2 regions of the Acidithrix sp. C25 genome follow, and region 2 is predicted to be linked to the other one. Evidence: riboswitches for the same ligand, from Rfam matches in the RefSeq annotation. Region 2 holds a riboswitch; the other holds the start of a gene.
What was found. Region 2 has a riboswitch for fluoride ahead of ACIDITHRIX25_RS94880 (respiratory chain complex I subunit 1 family protein). Riboswitches for the same ligand answer to the same signal wherever they lie in the genome.

Region 1 (5,349 bases), on a different contig from region 2:
ACAGTTCCAAAAGACTCCAATTAACTCCTTAGCGCTAAATATGGAAAGATCTTTTAGCAGGTGGCTACAGCACAGAGTCACCTGCTACTTGCTTTCGAGGATAGTTTCAATCCCAGAGCCATCGGAATCGCATGGCCGCAGAAGAATTTGCAATGTCTAATAATTCACATTTACCCAGGAGCCTATCGCTAGAAGGTTTTGGACCTTGATTCATGGCAGGTCTTGGTCTTTTTATTTGCCCCGCACTTTCAGAAGAAGACAAGCAGATAGGCACGCTCATCCTAAAACCAGCAAAAACTTAGTCATCGTTTTTTGGGAGGAGGCTGGGCCATTGCCAAGAAGTGCCCTGGGCCGACACTTTGGCTTAGACACTTTGGCTTAGAGTAGAAATATACGCGATTCAAAGGGGTGCATCTTTGGTGTAATCAATGATTTGATGGTATTCGTATCGATAATCAGACTACCTATAGAGCTCACACTCTGACTTGCTCCTTGAAATCAAGCAAAGAGTATGAGAATGTCGTCGTGTTGAGATAGTCGACTAATTCCTTTGTGACTGGTTCAATCTTGGGAATGAAGCGATTGTGGGTTACAGCAGAGCGCCCTTGCTTCCAAACGTGTTCCTGGGGATTGAGTTGCGGAGAATACGGAGGGAAATGGACTGCTTCGATGTGATGCTCCCTAATTGCCTCTTGAGCGACGCTCCCTCTGTGCCATCCTGCCCCATCCCATATAAGCAGAATCTTCTCTCTTGGGTAGATCTTGCGGAGCTTCAGCAGTATGGCCGCTGTTTCATGCATAGTCTGGCGCTCTGTTGCAAATGCATGCTCCTTGCCTGTCTTGAGGTTCAAAAACCCATAGATGCTCCGGTTCATTCTGGTTCCATTGGTCTCAATTACAGCTGGTGTGGTTCCTTTCGGTATCCACACTTTCTGAGTAGTTGTCGCCTGAGTGAGAACCATCTCGTCTTCACAGAGAATCACCGTATCTGGATCAGAGAATGCCTCTTTCAGACGTTCTTGCTGCTCGTCTTTCCATTCAGCTACCGCTTGTGGATCAGCCTTCTCGTACTGTTTGCCCGGCAGATGGAAGCTGAACTTACTTTCCCGAAACAGAACGTAATAGCTAGTGCTAGAGGCATAGAGAACACCGTATCTGCGCTTGAGTACTGTAGCCAGGATCCGTGTTGACCAAAACGGGGAACTGCTATAGCCGTGGTCATTGGGAGTTGTAGTCGTGAGCATGATTGCCACTTCATCTCTTTGAGACTTTGAGAGAAGTACCGGAGCGTTGTTATGGCGCTTGTCCTTGAATGCCTCAGTGCCAACGCTGCGGAATGACCGTCGAATTCGCTGTACATGCTTGACAGAGAGGGCTGTCCTGTTGAGGGGACTCCCATCTTCAAGGGTGAGAACTGCCAGCGCCCGCTTATATTCGTCGATGTTTTCAGTCTTCGCCATGAATGCTTCAATAGTGGCGAGTTCCTCGGGTGTAAGCATGTCATGAGAAGATTAACACACTTTACAAGAAATTAAAAGGGCTCATTGGAGCATTTCAGAGTGTTATGCGAATAGTCGTTTCCTAGGCGAAGATTAAGCGTGGCCTTAACAATCCAGCAATATTGAGTTTTGATAAGTTATCGAGAGTCAGCGCTGAGAGTTACCAAAGTGCCGATGCTGAACAAAATGCCACTAGCACGACCACTAGCAACGCGACCTTCGTCGAAAGGAGTCTTGCTCAAATGATCAGCGGTTCCCTATAGCAGACAACCCAAGATCACCGGCTAGCCCCCACTTCTATTGATCGCACGATCTGCCTTGTCTTAAAAGTTGCAGTATGCACTAGCAACCCAAAGCATAAAACCAGCGTCTTTTTGTCGTTGACCATGGCAAACCTACAAGCCTTGCTTGGAATGTGGGTCCTCAGAGACGATGTCCATGGAAATCGTGGCAATGGGGTCTTTACTGATCAAAACTTACATACCACAGCAGTTAAATTAAATAAGAATACTGGCGCAATCACCAGGCGTGCGTCTAAATTCTCTGGCCCATAACCACCGGTCTTGGATCGAATTTGCGACCCATCCTGAAAATACGACGGAGCGTCCTCGGCCTCCTTGGACCTTACTTTAGATCCATGGGTTTCCCACAACGAAATCGTGGGTGTCTCGACTTCAAATTCATTTCACCAATCAAGTTGCCTCTAGTATTCCTTTCTGATAGTGTGCAAGTTTATGGACTGGCGATGGAGTTCGCCATAACTGCCACAATGGCTAATGACTCCTACATAGCGTAAGTATCAATACCGTATCGACTTACTTATGGAGGAAATTTTGGTCGTCAGCCCAGTTCTAATTCAAGTATGTCAAGTTCTAACCGTCATACTTGGAGCACCCCTTTTACATGGTTTTATCGTGAAGCTGGAAGAGAAAATTCAGAGAGGCCAAGGACCATCGGTGTTCCAGCCTTATCGTGACTTGATAAAACTTCTGAATAAGGAACTAGTGATACCAGAAACCGCATCATGGGTATTTTGGGTCGCGCCAGTGGTCGCATTCACCTGCATGTTGATTGTACCGATTCTTATTCCAGTGCTGACAAATTATCCTCTCCCGCTGTCCAATATGGGTGACATTTTGGGAGGCGGATTAATTTTAACATTGGGGAGTTTCGCAATCCTCTTAGCCGGACTAGATTCAGGACAACCATTCGGGGGGTTAGGTTCTTCTCGAGCTGTAATGCTGACCATACTGGCTGAACCTACCTTGATTCTCATCTTTGTTGGCGTATCCTTTTTGGACCATTCAATGCTCCCCTTCGTCGCAAACCATTTACTAGTCAGAAACCCCTCCACCTACTGGAGCCCCGCCCATCTATTTTTAGTCTTCGGGTTCTTGATACTTTTAACAGTTGAGACTGATCGACTACCTATCCATTCGTCAATACATTACGAAATCTATATGATTGACGATGCCAGGATTCTTGAATATTCAGGACCATTATTGGCGGTCATCAAATGGTCTACATGGATGAAGCAGTTCATTTTGTACACCATTTTCCTAAATGTATTTTTCTTTCCGTGGGGACTTTCCACGAGCGGATCCATTCCATCATTGCTTTTAGCAATGGGCTTTATTGTCCTAAAATATGGGGCAATTGCCGCGGTTATGTCAGTTACAGACACGATTCAGTCTCGACTACGGTTTTATCGATATCAAGAACCGTTGGCGTTATCATTTTTGTTCGCCGTGGTCGCCTTGATCGCAAATCAGATCTAGAGGTAATGGTATGTTAATAGCTCATTTAAGCTCTCTTGCGACTTCAATTTTCAGCTTTCTGATAACCATTGCATTAGTTTTATCCTTTGTAATGATTGGATCACATTGGCTGAGAAACCACATCTTGGCATTTGCGGCCGAATCTTGGGTCATTGCAATTTTGTCAGCCTCGGTAGCATATTACGGACACTACAAAGAGCTGTATTTAATTGCTATCCTAACGGCGCTATTCAGAGGCAGTTTACTACCCTATCTCCTATTGCGATTGGCAAAAAGGCTTGATATAAAGAGAGAATTTACGCCCATATTTCGGCCGGCCTCTGGCATGGTAATCGGCTCTGTTTTGGTAGTTTTCGCCTTCGTAATAAGTAGATCCCTTGGAGGAACATTAGGTTTAGCGAACAACATCGCACTAACGGCGCTGACAGCAATGTTCGGGCTAAAGCTCATTGGGTTTTTGCTAATGATTCTTCGATCAGAAGCAATTAGCCATATTCTTGGACTTTTAGTAATCGAAAACGGTATTTTCCTAGGATCTCAAATTTTAGTACCTGGACTTCCGCTCCTCTTGGAGCTAGTGATCTTGTTCGATCTGCTAATCATCGTTATGACTTTTGGAATCCTAGTCCGATACCTCAAGCTTGACGTAGGAACAACGTCATCTCGGGATCTCCAAAAGTTGGTTGGTTGAGACGATGAACCTGATATGGATATTATGGACAATTCCCATGGTGGCAATTTTGCTAGGCTTCCTGAGAGGGAAAAGTCTTAGGGACGAGTATGTAAATCTCATATCTTCCCTTGGTGTTTTTGTCGTGTCACTTGTCTTGCTGATTGCAGACGGTAGCAGCCAGAAGGTATACCTATCTGGGTACGTCCTCGTCTCGCCACTTGGAAATTGGGTAACATTCTGCGTAGGAATTGTATATCTCCTCGCATCTATCTATTCAGTTGGCTATATGAAACTCTTAAACGTATCGCCTAGACAGTTGTCGAAGTTCTACAGTTTAATGGAAGGATTTGCCCTTTCGATGCTAGTAGCGGCCTTTATGAACAACCCTGGACTCTATTGGATTGTTATAGATGTCACCACAATAATAAGCGCCTTTTTAGTTGGGTTTGAGCGGGGACCTGAGAGCATCGAGGCTTCTTGGAAGTACCTAATCATTGTTTCCTCAGGTCTATCACTAGCACTATTGGGAATTGTTCTATTCTATTGGGGAGGCACCTTCCACCTGGGCCAGGTATATTCAATGAGCTGGGAAACTTTGCATTCCGTTGCAGAACAGGTCCCGACGCCCCTCTTGTTGACGTCTTTCTTTTTAGTGCTAGTTGGCTTCGGGACAAAAGCTGGATTAGCACCAATGCACACTTGGCTTCCTGACGCTCATAGCGAGGGGCCTGCTCCTGTTTCAGCCATGCTATCTGGTGCCCTTCTCAATACAGCGATCTTGGGAATTGTACGTTTTCTTGCCATCTTAAAGGGCACTAAGTCCTCGGGTCCAGCTCATTTAGCAGTAATAATTCTCGGAGTGTTTTCTCTATTTGTTGCAGCTACTTTCATAGTACGTCAACAAGGCATCAAACGACTAATGGCCTATTCGAGTATTGAACATATTGGCATCATCGCGATTGGCTTTGGCTTTGGAGGGGCCCTGGGTGTCGCAGGGGCTATGTACAACATGCTCAACCACTCCCTAAATAAATCGCTAATGTTTTTCGGTTCCGGGAATGCAATGCGAAATTACAGATCTAAAGAAATCGATAAGATTCGGCGAGTGCTCACCTATTTCCCCGTGACAGGCTCCCTGTGGCTATTGGGCGCCATTGCAATTACGGGCGCTCCTCCGTTCGGATTATTCCAAGGTGAGGTATCTATCCTTCGCGCTGGGATGCAAAGCAAAAATGTTTGGGCGGTTTGGGTGGTGGCAATTCTTCTAATTGTTATCTTTATTGGTTTCCTAAATCACTTCCGAGCAATGTATTTCGGTTTAGATGTTGAACCAGGAAATGCACCAACAATAACAATGAACACTTGGCTGTCACTCCCAATGTGGTTGAGTTTACTAGCG
Region 2 (5,349 bases):
AGGCCATTAGTCGTTTGATGCCTTGTTGACGTACTATGAAAGTAGCTGCAACAAATAGAGAAAACACTCCGAGAATTATTACTGCTAAATGAGCTGGACCCGAGGACTTAGTGCCCTTTAAGATGGCAAGAAAACGTACAATTCCCAAGATCGCTGTATTGAGAAGGGCACCAGATAGCATGGCTGAAACAGGAGCAGGCCCCTCGCTATGAGCGTCAGGAAGCCAAGTGTGCATTGGTGCTAATCCAGCTTTTGTCCCGAAGCCAACTAGCACTAAAAAGAAAGACGTCAACAAGAGGGGCGTCGGGACCTGTTCTGCAACGGAATGCAAAGTTTCCCAGCTCATTGAATATACCTGGCCCAGGTGGAAGGTGCCTCCCCAATAGAATAGAACAATTCCCAATAGTGCTAGTGATAGACCTGAGGAAACAATGATTAGGTACTTCCAAGAAGCCTCGATGCTCTCAGGTCCCCGCTCAAACCCAACTAAAAAGGCGCTTATTATTGTGGTGACATCTATAACAATCCAATAGAGTCCAGGGTTGTTCATAAAGGCCGCTACTAGCATCGAAAGGGCAAATCCTTCCATTAAACTGTAGAACTTCGACAACTGTCTAGGCGATACGTTTAAGAGTTTCATATAGCCAACTGAATAGATAGATGCGAGGAGATATACAATTCCTACGCAGAATGTTACCCAATTTCCAAGTGGCGAGACGAGGACGTACCCAGATAGGTATACCTTCTGGCTGCTACCGTCTGCAATCAGCAAGACAAGTGACACGACAAAAACACCAAGGGAAGATATGAGATTTACATACTCGTCCCTAAGACTTTTCCCTCTCAGGAAGCCTAGCAAAATTGCCACCATGGGAATTGTCCATAATATCCATATCAGGTTCATCGTCTCAACCAACCAACTTTTGGAGATCCCGAGATGACGTTGTTCCTACGTCAAGCTTGAGGTATCGGACTAGGATTCCAAAAGTCATAACGATGATTAGCAGATCGAACAAGATCACTAGCTCCAAGAGGAGCGGAAGTCCAGGTACTAAAATTTGAGATCCTAGGAAAATACCGTTTTCGATTACTAAAAGTCCAAGAATATGGCTAATTGCTTCTGATCGAAGAATCATTAGCAAAAACCCAATGAGCTTTAGCCCGAACATTGCTGTCAGCGCCGTTAGTGCGATGTTGTTCGCTAAACCTAATGTTCCTCCAAGGGATCTACTTATTACGAAGGCGAAAACTACCAAAACAGAGCCGATTACCATGCCAGAGGCCGGCCGAAATATGGGCGTAAATTCTCTCTTTATATCAAGCCTTTTTGCCAATCGCAATAGGAGATAGGGTAGTAAACTGCCTCTGAATAGCGCCGTTAGGATAGCAATTAAATACAGCTCTTTGTAGTGTCCGTAATATGCTACCGAGGCTGACAAAATTGCAATGACCCAAGATTCGGCCGCAAATGCCAAGATGTGGTTTCTCAGCCAATGTGATCCAATCATTACAAAGGATAAAACTAATGCAATGGTTATCAGAAAGCTGAAAATTGAAGTCGCAAGAGAGCTTAAATGAGCTATTAACATACCATTACCTCTAGATCTGATTTGCGATCAAGGCGACCACGGCGAACAAAAATGATAACGCCAACGGTTCTTGATATCGATAAAACCGTAGTCGAGACTGAATCGTGTCTGTAACTGACATAACCGCGGCAATTGCCCCATATTTTAGGACAATAAAGCCCATTGCTAAAAGCAATGATGGAATGGATCCGCTCGTGGAAAGTCCCCACGGAAAGAAAAATACATTTAGGAAAATGGTGTACAAAATGAACTGCTTCATCCATGTAGACCATTTGATGACCGCCAATAATGGTCCTGAATATTCAAGAATCCTGGCATCGTCAATCATATAGATTTCGTAATGTATTGACGAATGGATAGGTAGTCGATCAGTCTCAACTGTTAAAAGTATCAAGAACCCGAAGACTAAAAATAGATGGGCGGGGCTCCAGTAGGTGGAGGGGTTTCTGACTAGTAAATGGTTTGCGACGAAGGGGAGCATTGAATGGTCCAAAAAGGATACGCCAACAAAGATGAGAATCAAGGTAGGTTCAGCCAGTATGGTCAGCATTACAGCTCGAGAAGAACCTAACCCCCCGAATGGTTGTCCTGAATCTAGTCCGGCTAAGAGGATTGCGAAACTCCCCAATGTTAAAATTAATCCGCCTCCCAAAATGTCACCCATATTGGACAGCGGGAGAGGATAATTTGTCAGCACTGGAATAAGAATCGGTACAATCAACATGCAGGTGAATGCGACCACTGGCGCGACCCAAAATACCCATGATGCGGTTTCTGGTATCACTAGTTCCTTATTCAGAAGTTTTATCAAGTCACGATAAGGCTGGAACACCGATGGTCCTTGGCCTCTCTGAATTTTCTCTTCCAGCTTCACGATAAAACCATGTAAAAGGGGTGCTCCAAGTATGACGGTTAGAACTTGACATACTTGAATTAGAACTGGGCTGACGACCAAAATTTCCTCCATAAGTAAGTCGATACGGTATTGATACTTACGCTATGTAGGAGTCATTAGCCATTGTGGCAGTTATGGCGAACTCCATCGCCAGTCCATAAACTTGCACACTATCAGAAAGGAATACTAGAGGCAACTTGATTGGTGAAATGAATTTGAAGTCGAGACACCCACGATTTCGTTGTGGGAAACCCATGGATCTAAAGTAAGGTCCAAGGAGGCCGAGGACGCTCCGTCGTATTTTCAGGATGGGTCGCAAATTCGATCCAAGACCGGTGGTTATGGGCCAGAGAATTTAGACGCACGCCTGGTGATTGCGCCAGTATTCTTATTTAATTTAACTGCTGTGGTATGTAAGTTTTGATCAGTAAAGACCCCATTGCCACGATTTCCATGGACATCGTCTCTGAGGACCCACATTCCAAGCAAGGCTTGTAGGTTTGCCATGGTCAACGACAAAAAGACGCTGGTTTTATGCTTTGGGTTGCTAGTGCATACTGCAACTTTTAAGACAAGGCAGATCGTGCGATCAATAGAAGTGGGGGCTAGCCGGTGATCTTGGGTTGTCTGCTATAGGGAACCGCTGATCATTTGAGCAAGACTCCTTTCGACGAAGGTCGCGTTGCTAGTGGTCGTGCTAGTGGCATTTTGTTCAGCATCGGCACTTTGGTAACTCTCAGCGCTGACTCTCGATAACTTATCAAAACTCAATATTGCTGGATTGTTAAGGCCACGCTTAATCTTCGCCTAGGAAACGACTATTCGCATAACACTCTGAAATGCTCCAATGAGCCCTTTTAATTTCTTGTAAAGTGTGTTAATCTTCTCATGACATGCTTACACCCGAGGAACTCGCCACTATTGAAGCATTCATGGCGAAGACTGAAAACATCGACGAATATAAGCGGGCGCTGGCAGTTCTCACCCTTGAAGATGGGAGTCCCCTCAACAGGACAGCCCTCTCTGTCAAGCATGTACAGCGAATTCGACGGTCATTCCGCAGCGTTGGCACTGAGGCATTCAAGGACAAGCGCCATAACAACGCTCCGGTACTTCTCTCAAAGTCTCAAAGAGATGAAGTGGCAATCATGCTCACGACTACAACTCCCAATGACCACGGCTATAGCAGTTCCCCGTTTTGGTCAACACGGATCCTGGCTACAGTACTCAAGCGCAGATACGGTGTTCTCTATGCCTCTAGCACTAGCTATTACGTTCTGTTTCGGGAAAGTAAGTTCAGCTTCCATCTGCCGGGCAAACAGTACGAGAAGGCTGATCCACAAGCGGTAGCTGAATGGAAAGACGAGCAGCAAGAACGTCTGAAAGAGGCATTCTCTGATCCAGATACGGTGATTCTCTGTGAAGACGAGATGGTTCTCACTCAGGCGACAACTACTCAGAAAGTGTGGATACCGAAAGGAACCACACCAGCTGTAATTGAGACCAATGGAACCAGAATGAACCGGAGCATCTATGGGTTTTTGAACCTCAAGACAGGCAAGGAGCATGCATTTGCAACAGAGCGCCAGACTATGCATGAAACAGCGGCCATACTGCTGAAGCTCCGCAAGATCTACCCAAGAGAGAAGATTCTGCTTATATGGGATGGGGCAGGATGGCACAGAGGGAGCGTCGCTCAAGAGGCAATTAGGGAGCATCACATCGAAGCAGTCCATTTCCCTCCGTATTCTCCGCAACTCAATCCCCAGGAACACGTTTGGAAGCAAGGGCGCTCTGCTGTAACCCACAATCGCTTCATTCCCAAGATTGAACCAGTCACAAAGGAATTAGTCGACTATCTCAACACGACGACATTCTCATACTCTTTGCTTGATTTCAAGGAGCAAGTCAGAGTGTGAGCTCTATAGGTAGTCTGATTATCGATACGAATACCATCAAATCATTGATTACACCAAAGATGCACCCCTTTGAATCGCGTATATTTCTACTCTAAGCCAAAGTGTCTAAGCCAAAGTGTCGGCCCAGGGCACTTCTTGGCAATGGCCCAGCCTCCTCCCAAAAAACGATGACTAAGTTTTTGCTGGTTTTAGGATGAGCGTGCCTATCTGCTTGTCTTCTTCTGAAAGTGCGGGGCAAATAAAAAGACCAAGACCTGCCATGAATCAAGGTCCAAAACCTTCTAGCGATAGGCTCCTGGGTAAATGTGAATTATTAGACATTGCAAATTCTTCTGCGGCCATGCGATTCCGATGGCTCTGGGATTGAAACTATCCTCGAAAGCAAGTAGCAGGTGACTCTGTGCTGTAGCCACCTGCTAAAAGATCTTTCCATATTTAGCGCTAAGGAGTTAATTGGAGTCTTTTGGAACTGTTTTTAAATTTAGATGTCCATGGCCCTAGGGTCTTTACAACCTGGTGCGATATCTAAGCTTCCATCTCCACAAATATACATTCACCCGGGCATTCTTCGGAAGCTTCGATAACTTCGCTCTCTTTGGATGATGGAACCAGCGCCATCTGCTGGGCTCCGCCGGGAGAGTTGAAGACTGTGGTCTCATCCTTTACGTATGCAAGGCCATCGTCTTGAAGGGTAAATACGGAAGGGCAGATCTCTTCACAGAGTCCATCCCCAGTACATAGATCTTGGTCAATCCAGACTTTCATTCTTTGGTCCTTCTTATATCACGTGATTCGTTTGGCTCGTTTTGACTTACTTTTTAATTCAACGTTGATTACGCAAGATATAAATTTAGAAGGACAGCGTCCTTTATTGGGCACATTTTGACAATTACGATGCAATCGAGGTAACTAGTTCATCAAAACGCCTTTTGTCTGTGTCAAAAGT

Region 1: linked by a shared signal. The riboswitch ahead of ACIDITHRIX25_RS77420 (respiratory chain complex I subunit 1 family protein) and the one ahead of ACIDITHRIX25_RS94880 (respiratory chain complex I subunit 1 family protein) in region 2 are both predicted to bind fluoride.

Annotation. Positions count from the first base shown of each region.
Region 1 is NZ_CAJHCI020000010.1:376,853-382,201, forward strand. It holds gene ACIDITHRIX25_RS77415 (IS630 family transposase) at 474-1,499, opposite strand; fluoride riboswitch at 2,232-2,292, shown strand; gene ACIDITHRIX25_RS77420 (respiratory chain complex I subunit 1 family protein) at 2,333-3,277, shown strand; gene ACIDITHRIX25_RS77425 (hydrogenase) at 3,288-3,968, shown strand; gene ACIDITHRIX25_RS77430 (proton-conducting transporter transmembrane domain-containing protein) at 4,093-5,349, shown strand, end outside.
Region 2 is NZ_CAJHCI020000002.1:376,380-381,728, reverse strand. It holds gene ACIDITHRIX25_RS94890 (proton-conducting transporter transmembrane domain-containing protein) at 1-784, opposite strand, end outside; gene ACIDITHRIX25_RS94885 (hydrogenase) at 909-1,589, opposite strand; gene ACIDITHRIX25_RS94880 (respiratory chain complex I subunit 1 family protein) at 1,600-2,544, opposite strand; fluoride riboswitch at 2,585-2,645, opposite strand; gene ACIDITHRIX25_RS94875 (IS630 family transposase) at 3,378-4,403, shown strand; gene ACIDITHRIX25_RS94870 (ferredoxin) at 4,929-5,168, opposite strand.